2 linked regions of the Massilia litorea genome follow. Each later gene encodes a partner of the first gene's protein in a complex. Links are inferred from orthologs where the notes say so. Each region holds a gene or a part of one and is shown in the gene's direction. Other genes may lie near its edges.

Region 1 (5,471 bases):
CGTTCATCTATAAATCGTCCTTCGACAAGGCGAACCGTTCGTCGGGCACCTCGTTCCGCGGCCCCGGCCGCGAGAAGGGCCTGGAGATCCTCGCCGACGTCAAGAAGACCATCGGCGTGCCGGTGCTGACCGACGTCCACACCGAGGAAGAGATTCCGGAAGTGTCGAGCGTCGTCGACGTGCTGCAAACCCCGGCCTTCCTGTGCCGCCAGACCGATTTCATCAACGCCTGCGCCCGTTCGGGCCTGCCCGTGAACATCAAGAAGGGCCAGTTCCTGGCCCCGGGCGACATGAAGAACGTGATCGACAAGGCACGCAATGCGGCACGCGCGGCCGGCCTGAACGAAGACAACTTCATGGCCTGCGAACGCGGCGCCTCCTTCGGCTACAACAACCTGGTCTCCGACATGCGTTCGCTCGCCATCATGCGCGAATCGAACTGCCCGGTGGTGTTCGATGCGACCCACTCGGTGCAGCTGCCGGGCGGGCAGGGCACGTCCTCGGGCGGCCAGCGCGAACACATCCCGGTGCTGTCGCGCGCGGCAGTCGCAGCGGGCATCGCGGGCCTGTTCATGGAAACCCACCCGGACCCTGCGAATGCCCTGTCCGACGGCCCGAACGCGGTGCCGCTGGCCCGCATGAAGGAGCTGCTGACGACCCTGGTCGACATCGACCGCGTGGTCAAGCGAGCTGGCTTCCTCGAGAACAGCTTCAAGATCTGATGTAATTCATTTGCTACGAGTCGAGGCGCCTGATAGGCGCCTCGACTTTCATGTGCGAGACGATTTTCTTTTTTGGAGTGTAAAAACCATGAGTGCTATCGTTGATATTATCGGCCGCGAGATCATTGACTCGCGCGGCAATCCGACCGTCGAATGCGACGTCCTGCTCGAATCCGGCGTGATGGGCCGTGCGGCCGTGCCGTCGGGCGCGTCGACCGGTTCGCGCGAAGCGATCGAACTGCGCGACGGCGACCCGAAGCGTTATTTCGGCAAGGGCGTGCTGCAGGCCTGCGAGAACATCAACACCGAGATCAGCGAAGCCATCATGGGCCTGGACGCCAACGAACAGGCCTTCCTCGACCGCACCCTGATCGACCTGGACGGTACCGAGAACAAGAGCCGCCTGGGCGCCAACGCGATGCTGGCCGTGTCGATGGCCGTGGCCAAGGCCGCCGCTGAAGAAGCGGGCCTGCCGCTGTACCGCTACTTCGGCGGTTCGGGCGCGATGCAGATGCCGGTGCCGATGATGAACGTCATCAACGGCGGCGCACACGCCGACAATAACCTGGACATCCAGGAATTCATGATCATCCCGGTCGGCGCGCCAAGCTTCAAGGAAGCGATCCGCTACGGCGCGGAAGTCTTCCACACGCTCAAAAAAATCCTGCACGCGAAGGGCCTGTCGACCGCGGTCGGCGACGAAGGCGGTTTCGCGCCTTCGGTCTCGAGCCACGAAGAAGCGATCAAGCTGATCATGCAGGCGATCGAGCAGGCAGGCTATGAAGCCGGCACCCAGATCGCCATCGGCCTCGATTGCGCCGCCAGCGAGTTCTACAAGGACGGCAAGTACCACCTGGAAGGCGAAGGCCTGCAGCTGACCGCGACCGACTTCACCAACATGCTCGCCACCTGGTGCGACAAGTACCCGATCATCTCGATCGAGGACGCGATGCACGAAGGCGACTGGGAAGGCTGGGCCACGCTCACCGCTGCCCTGGGCAAGCGCGTGCAGCTGGTCGGCGACGACCTGTTCGTCACCAATACCAAGATCCTCAAAGAGGGCATCCAGAAGGGCATCGCCAACTCGATCCTCATCAAGATCAACCAGATCGGCACCCTGACCGAGACCTTCGCCGCCATCGAAATGGCCAAGCGCGCCGGCTACACGGCCGTCATCTCGCACCGTTCGGGCGAGACCGAGGACTCGACCATCGCCGATATCGCAGTCGGCCTGAACGCCCTGCAGATCAAGACCGGTTCGATGTCGCGTTCGGACCGCATGGCCAAGTACAACCAGCTGCTGCGTATCGAGGAAGACCTCGGCGACGTCGCCAGCTATCCTGGCCGTGACGCTTTCTATAATCTGAAGTAATCTGTCGTACTCCGCGGGCCGGCCATCGTGGCGCGGCCCGCGTTCCTGATCTGTCTCCATGCGCATCATTACGCTCGTTCTCGCCGCACTGCTCGTGCTGATCCAGTATCCCCTGTGGCTGGGGAAGGGCGGCATGCTGGCCGTCGCCGATATGACCGACCAGGTCACACTGGCGCAAATCCACACCGACAAGCTCAAGGCACGCAACGCCAAGCTCGAATCCGAAGTGCGCGACCTGCGCGAAGGCACCGGCGCCGTCGAGGAACGCGCGCGCCTGGAACTGGGCATGATCAAGCAGAACGAAATCTTCGTGCAGGTGCTGCGCAAGGACGAAAAGCCGACCGAATCGATGACCGTCCCGCCGCCACCGCCGGAGCCGAAGGCGGGCAAGGGCGGACACGATTCCGCCGCGACGCATTGAACCCATGAATACCGATCCTGCAGCGCAACTGGCGACGCTCGAGGCCTTGTCGGCCTTCCTGGCGGCCGCCTTCGAGAGCGGCGATCCGGCCGTCCTCCTCGACGCCTTCGCCGTCGCCGCGCGCGCCGAAGGCACGGCCCACCTTGCCGCTGCCGCCGGCATTCCCCAGGCCGATCTGCGCCATGCTTTCGCCAGCGGCGAAATGAGCATGTCCGTCACCCTGGCGATCATGAAGGTGATCGATTTGCATATGCCGGGCGCGGCGCACTGAAAATTTCGCGGCCGCTCCACTGTGCGTTGAACGCGTGGGCGGGAGACCCGCCCACCCTACGGGTCTCGTCATAGCACCCGTAGGGTGGGCGGCTCGGCCGCCCACGCGTTCAACCTCAGCGGGATCAGCCAGCGGCCCTGCACTGGTCCGATCAGCACCTTGTCGATTCAAGGCCGCAAAGCGCCCGGATTGGCCTAGAATGTTCGCTATCTCTTCACCAACGAGAAGGAAGCCCACCATGAGCCAGCAACACGCCGCAGGACCGTTCGACGTGACCGTCATCCCGCAGGGCCAGCCCGAGGTGCGCGACGGGGTCACGACCGGCCGCATGGCGATCGACAAGCACTACCATGGCGAACTCGAAGGGCAGGGCGTCGGCGAGATGCTGTCGGCGATGACGACCACCGAAGGCTCGGCCGGCTATGTCGCCATCGAGCGCGTGAGCGGCAAGCTGCAGGGACGCAGCGGCAGCTTCGTCGTCCAGCATACCGGCACGATGGCGCGCGGCGCGCAGGCGCTGTCGATCACGGTCGTGCCCGATTCCGGCACCGGCGAACTGGCCGGCATCGCCGGCACCATGCGCATCCGGATCGAGGAGCGCAAGCATTTCTACGAATTCGATTACGTCCTGCCGCAAGCCTGACACGCGTCAGGCGGACCCGTCCGGGCTGTCCGCTTCCACGAAGGCCTTGAGCCGTCCGAGCGCGCGCTCCCACTGGCGGCCGATGGCGTCCAGGCTACGCCGCGCCTCGTCGATACGCTCGGGGGCGAGCTGCCAGCGCCGCTCGCGTCCGCATTTCTGGTCGCGCACCAGGCCGGCCTCGGCCAGTACCTGAAGGTGCTTGGTCACGCCCTGGCGGGTGATGGCCGTACCGGCGCTGAGTTGGGCGATCGACAGCAAGCCGCCGGCACAGAGCAGGGAAACAAGCTGCAGCCGGGTCGGATCGCCCAGCGCCGCGAACACCTCGGCCAGGCCCTTTTGCTCCCTCTCAGCCGGCAACATGGCGCGCGATGTTGATCACCTGCGCATCCCAGCCCGCGCCGTTCATGCGGAAGGCCTCGTCGCGGCGTTGCGGCGGCAGCTTGTCGAAACCGGATTCGACGACGGTAAGCCGGGTGCCGTTCTCCGGACCGTCCTCCAGGGTGAAGCTCACCAGCGTCGGCTCTTCCTGCGTGTAGTCGGCCGCGGGATCGATCGCATACGGGTGCCAGTAAAACGACAGCAATTGCTCCGGCTCGACGCGCTCGACCCGGGCTTCGAAACGCAGGTGCTCATAGCCGGGGTGGGTGATGTACCCGCGCACCGGCCGGCCGGCCACGAAGGCCTCCTCTTCCAGCTTCACGCCGAACCAGCTGCCGAATTCGGCGGCGTCGGCGAGGGCGCGCCAGACGCGCGCGCGCGGCGCCTTGATCACAATGCTGCGTTCGATGCGGTCAGTGGGGCTGGTCGTGTCCATCACGGGTCTCCTGTTGATTTGGGTAGTAATGCAACCGGATGGTTGCATGATTTGATGCGGAGCGCAAGAACATGCGCATCGCATAAAACCTCGGGCGCTCTGTTGCAAGCGAGCAACTTCATGTAACAATTTCCTTTCAGAAACGATATTTGATCGACTTCTCCTTCCACCCCAAGGTATATTTATTTGCGTAAGACCAGTCCTACAGCGGTAATCAATGGCAAGTTTTTATAAGAAATCAAGAAAGAGACGACTGACCCATGAATCACTTTTTCAATAACATGCGTATCGGCACCCGGCTTACCCTTGCGTTCGCACTGATCCTGATACTCGCCACGATTGCCACCGCGTCCGCCCTGTTCGCAGCGCGTGCCGGCGCCCAGGCTACCGAAGAGATGATGGCCGTGCCGCTGACCAAGGAGCGCCTGGTCTCGAGCTGGAACACGATGACATATTCTGCGATCGCCCGCACTTCGCTGATCGCGCGCAGTACCGACACCACCCTGAGCACCGTGTTCGCCAAGACCATTGCCGACAGCGTGACCACCTCCACTGAACTGATCAAGCAGATCGAGCCGCTGCTGACTTCCGAGGAAGAAAAGGCGAAGCTGGCGACGGTCAAGTCGCTGCGCGCCAAATACCAGGCCTTGAAAGTGCAGGTGATGGACGCGAAGAAAGCGGGCGACGCCGCCGCCGCCGAGCGCCTGTACACGGAGGGCTTCGATCCTGCCGCCCAGGCCTATTCGGCCGCGCTGCAGGACCTGCTGGCCTTGCAGCGGCAGACGATCGACCGCATGACGGTCGCGATCCGCGCCGACTTCGAACACCGCGCGCGCCTGTCGCTGCTGCTCAACGGCCTGATGCTGGTACTCGGCGCCCTGGCCGCCGTGGCCATCACGCGCTCGATTACCCGTCCGCTGAAGGATGCCGTGCGGGTCGCCGAAGCCGTCGCCGGCGGCGACCTGAGCGGCGAGTTCGACAGCCGGCGCCGCGATGAAGTCGGCGACCTGATGGGCGCCCTGCACACGATGAACGACGGCCTGGCCAAGGTCGTGTCCGAAGTGCAGCACGGGACCCGCGCGATCGCCGGCGCCTCGACCGAGATCGCCAGCGGCAACCTCGACTTGTCCGCCCGCACCGAGCAGCAGGCGGGCGCGCTCGAGGAAACCGCGTCCTCGATGGAAGAACTGACCTCGACCGTGCGCCAGAACGCCGAGAGCGCCACGCA
Region 2 (4,124 bases), 230 kb from region 1 along the record:
TCGATGCGGCCCTTGTTGACGCGCACTTCCCCGGAGCGCAGGATGCGGTAAATGTGGCTTTTCGGAACGCCCTTGCAGACGCGCAGCAGGTAATTATCGATGCGCTGTCCGGCTTCTTCTTCGGTGATCGTGACGAAACTTGCTGCTAACGCCTGTGATGAAGGGGGAACAACATCATTTTGCATCTTCATGTGGACTGTCTTCCCAGAAATTCTCTCTAAGTCCTTCATTTTGAATATATAATCGACAGGCGGCGGTGAAACCTCTGCAGGTGTAAGAATTAAAACGATATTTTACACAGGGGCGCGCTCCATCGGCCCCGCAGGCATGCAAATTCGATGGAAAAAACGTGTACGCACATTCCTGCGCAGTTCAAGGTTGCACCGCAGTTGTAATCGGATCGCGCGCAGGAGTGCCGGATTGGATTGTTTGGAACTGTAAGGATAAGTACCGGAAAGCTCCCGATTGGAAGCTCGCCGGTTGATGGTGTCGATAACGCTTGTCGTTTCGCCCGACCGTTGCAGGCCTCATCCTCAAGGTGCGAGCGTCAAGGCTGATCCAATCGCCTGCCGTCGCACACTTGGTATGTTCGCTGTAAACGGTCTGGCTGGTTTTGCGCGCATTGCCTCCACCCTGTCGTACCGCTCGCCAATGAGCGGTCCGGGTACGGCGTGCCCTCGGCATGACGATCGACTCCATGCGCCCTGTTGCGGCAGCGGGCTTTTTGCCCGCCCTGCCGCACGTCCGGGCATACCCCCCCCTCCAGCTCTCCCCTCCCGCGTATGTCCCTGTAGTGTCGCCGCCCTGGCAAGGCGGCTTTGGAACGGCCCCTGGGTCGCGGAGTAAAAAATGAAACGTATGTTGTTTAACGCTACGCAGCAAGAAGAATTGCGCGTAGCGATCGTCGACGGTCAAAAACTCATTGACATCGATATCGAAACGGCCGGACGCGAACAGCGCAAGTCGAATATCTACAAGGGTGTCATCACCCGCATCGAACCCTCCCTCGAAGCTTGCTTCGTCAGCTACGGCGAAGACCGCCACGGCTTCCTCCCCTTCAAAGAAGTTGCCCGCTCCTATTTCCGTGATGGCGTCGACGTGCGCAATGCGTCGATCAAGGAAGCCCTGCGCGAAGGCCAGGAAATCATGGTGCAGGTCGAGAAGGAAGAACGCGGCAACAAGGGCGCTGCCCTGACCTCGTTCATCTCGCTGGCCGGCCGTTACCTGGTCCTGATGCCGAACAACCCGCGCGGCGGCGGCGTGTCGCGCCGTGTCGAAGGCGAAGAGCGCCAGGAACTGCGCGAGACGATGGACAAGCTGGACCTGCCGCAAGGCATGTCGGTCATTGCCCGCACCGCCGGCATCGGCCGCAATGTCGAAGAACTGCAGTGGGACCTGAATTACCTGATGCAACTCTGGCGCGCGATCGAAGGCGCCGGCAAGTCGGCGTCGGGCGCCTTCCTGATCTATCAGGAATCGTCGCTCGTGATCCGCGCGATCCGCGATTATTTCCAGCCTGACATCGGCGAAGTCCTGATCGATACCGATGAGATCTACGAACAGGCCCAGCAGTTCATGAGCCACGTGATGCCCGACATGGCGCATCGCGTCAAGCGCTACAGCGACGATGTGCCGCTGTTCTCGCGTTTCCAGATCGAACACCAGATCGAAACCGCCTACGCGCGCACCGTGCCGCTGCCATCGGGCGGCGCGATCGTCATCGACCACACCGAAGCCCTGGTCTCCATCGACGTCAACTCGGCGCGCGCCACGCGCGGCTCGGACATCGAGACCACCGCTTTCAACACCAACTGCGAAGCGGCCGACGAAGTGGCGCGCCAGCTGCGCCTGCGCGACCTGGGCGGCCTGATCGTCATCGACTTCATCGACATGGAAGTCGCCAAGAACCAGCGCGAAGTCGAAACCCGCCTGAAGGACGCCCTGCACCACGACCGTGCACGCGTGCAAATGGGCAAAATTTCGCGCTTCGGCTTGATGGAGCTTTCGCGCCAGCGCCTGCGTCCGTCGCTGTCCGAAGGTTCGCACGTGACCTGCCCGCGCTGCTCGGGCACCGGCCATATCCGCGACACCGAATCCTCGGCCCTGCAAGTCCTGCGCATCATCCAGGAAGAGGCGATGAAGGAAAACTCGGCCACGATCCACGTGCAGGTGCCGGTCGACGTCGCCGCGTTCCTGTTAAATGAAAAACGTGGCGAAGTCCTGAAGATCGAGAACCGCCACCGCATCACCGTGATCCTGGTGCCAAATAAACACCTGGATACCCCGCACTACAAGCTCGAGCGCATCAAGCACGACGACCCGCGCCTGGAAGAAGCCGCCGCCAGCTACACGCTGGCCGAGACGGCCGAAACCGACATGGCCTACAGCAAGCGCCAGAAGGAAGAAGCCAAGCCGCGCCAGGAAGCCGTCGTCAAGACCATCACCCCGGCCCAGCCGGCGCCGGTGGTCGACCGCAGCGAAGCGGCGAAACCGGTCAAGCCGGTGGAAGTGCCGGTTGCCCCGGCGCCGGTCGTTCCGGCCCCGGTCGGCTTCTTCGGCAAGCTCAAGAGCTTCTTCTTCGGCGCACCGGAACCGGTTGCCGCGCCAGTCGCGGCCGAGCCGGTCAAGCCGGCCGCCCCGGCGCCAGCCGAACGCGGCGAGCGCAATGGCCGTGGCCCGCGTGCCCGGAATGGACGAAACGAGGGCCGCAACGAGGGCCGCAACGGCAAGTCCGAGCGCAGCCGTGAAGAGAAAGACACGAGCGCGAAGGCCGGCGTCGACGAGACCGCCAAGGCAGGCGAGCTGGAAGCGAAGCCGGCCCGTCCACCGCGTCCGCCACGCGAGCCGCGCGCTCCGCGTGAGGCACGCGAAGGCGCTGAAACCGCAGCGGCACCGCGCGCAGAACGTGCAGAACGTGGTGAGCGCCCGGAACGCGCACCGCGCCAGCCGCGCGAACGCGCAGAACGTCAGCAGCCGGTCGAAGCCAAGCTGGAAGAACTGAACGTGACGGCCGCAATGAGCGCCATCCCGACCCCTGAATCGGAACTGTCGACCACGACGCCGCACGGCGACCAGCTCGAGCACGCCGTCAAGGCCGTGACCGCGGCCGGTCCGAACGAGGAACTCGACGCCGAAGGCGGCGACGAGCCGCGCCGCCGCCGCCGCCGTGGTGGCCGCAACCGTAACCGCCGCGACCGCGACGGCAGCGAGATCGAGGGCAGCGAGGGCGAACAGGAAGGCACGCCGGCATTCATGCCGGTCGCCGACGAGGAAGCCGCCAAGGTTGCCGCCGCCGAGAAGACCGGCCGTGGCCGTGGCCGCGGTCGCGCTGAAGCCAAGCAGGCCCCATGGCCGTTCCCGACCGCCGCTTCGGTCGCCGCGGCGCAAGCCAAGGCTGCGGCCAAGGCTGCCCCTGCTCCCGCCGCCAAGCCGGCGCCGACTTTCGGCGTGCCGGAAGCGACGAACCAGACCTGGTACTTCCCGACCGCGGCCTCGATCGCCGCGGCCCAGCCGAAGCCGGCTGCCAAGCCTGTGGCCGAGCCTGTGCAGGCAGCTGCGGCCCCTGTCGCAGAAGCACCTGCGGCGGAAGCACCTGTCGCTGCGGCGCCGGTTGCTCCAGCGCCAGCGCCGGTTGCCGCGGCTCCGGTTGCCGAAGCACCCGCTGCGGCTCCAGTTGCGCCGGCTCCGGTCGCTGCAGCTCCGGCCCCGGCTCCGCAAGTGGCCCCTGCGCCAGTGGCAGCGGCCGACCTGAGCGAAGTACTCGGCGCCGCCGGCCTGACCCTGGCCGCGACCGATCCGGAAAAGCTGCGCGCAGCCCAGGAAGCGGCCGCCCAGGCAGCCGCCCCGGTGCGCGTCGGCCGTGCCCGCAAGCCGGCACCGAAGCTCGCCGACGAGCCGCTGATCCAGGTCGACACGCGCCAGTAATCCGGCCGCGTCGCTGAACGAAAAGGGAAGCCGCGTGCTTCCCTTTTTTTATGTCGGACCACCGAGACCATGACCGATCACCCCGTACCCGCCCCCGTCAGCCTGCGCGTCGCCTTTCTCTACTGGCTCAAGCTCGGCTTCATCAGCTTCGGCGGCCCGGCCGGCCAGATCGCGCTGATGCACAGCGAGCTGGTCGAGCG

The links. The genes of interacting proteins can lie anywhere in the genome.
Region 2: the proteins of eno (region 1) and LPB04_RS10835 are in contact, whole or in part, in a solved structure (PDB 2FYM), measured with the Escherichia coli proteins. The link is inferred for Massilia litorea from one-to-one orthologs.

The regions. Positions count from the first base shown.
Region 1 is NZ_CP062941.1:2,669,753-2,675,223, forward strand. Bases 1-2,952 are described here. They hold eno (phosphopyruvate hydratase), read left to right. Parts: upstream 1-810; coding sequence 811-2,094; downstream 2,095-2,952. Other genes in these bases: kdsA (3-deoxy-8-phosphooctulonate synthase), read left to right, coding at 1-722; ftsB (cell division protein FtsB), read left to right, coding at 2,153-2,515; LPB04_RS11895 (helix-turn-helix domain-containing protein), read left to right, coding at 2,520-2,786. Outside these bases: LPB04_RS11900 (DUF3224 domain-containing protein), read left to right, coding at 3,025-3,429; LPB04_RS11905 (ArsR/SmtB family transcription factor), read right to left, coding at 3,436-3,789; LPB04_RS11910 (SRPBCC family protein), read right to left, coding at 3,776-4,243; LPB04_RS11915 (methyl-accepting chemotaxis protein), read left to right, coding at 4,504-5,471. UniProt on the Escherichia coli protein: Catalyzes the reversible conversion of 2-phosphoglycerate (2-PG) into phosphoenolpyruvate (PEP). It is essential for the degradation of carbohydrates via glycolysis.
Region 2 is NZ_CP062941.1:2,438,418-2,442,541, reverse strand. Bases 539-4,124 are described here. They hold LPB04_RS10835 (Rne/Rng family ribonuclease), read left to right. Parts: upstream 539-849; coding sequence 850-3,924; downstream 3,925-4,124. Other genes in these bases: chrA (chromate efflux transporter), read left to right, coding at 3,994-4,124. Outside these bases: LPB04_RS10840 (RluA family pseudouridine synthase), read right to left, coding at 1-191. UniProt on the Escherichia coli protein: Endoribonuclease that plays a central role in RNA processing and decay. Required for the maturation of 5S and 16S rRNAs and the majority of tRNAs. Also involved in the degradation of most mRNAs.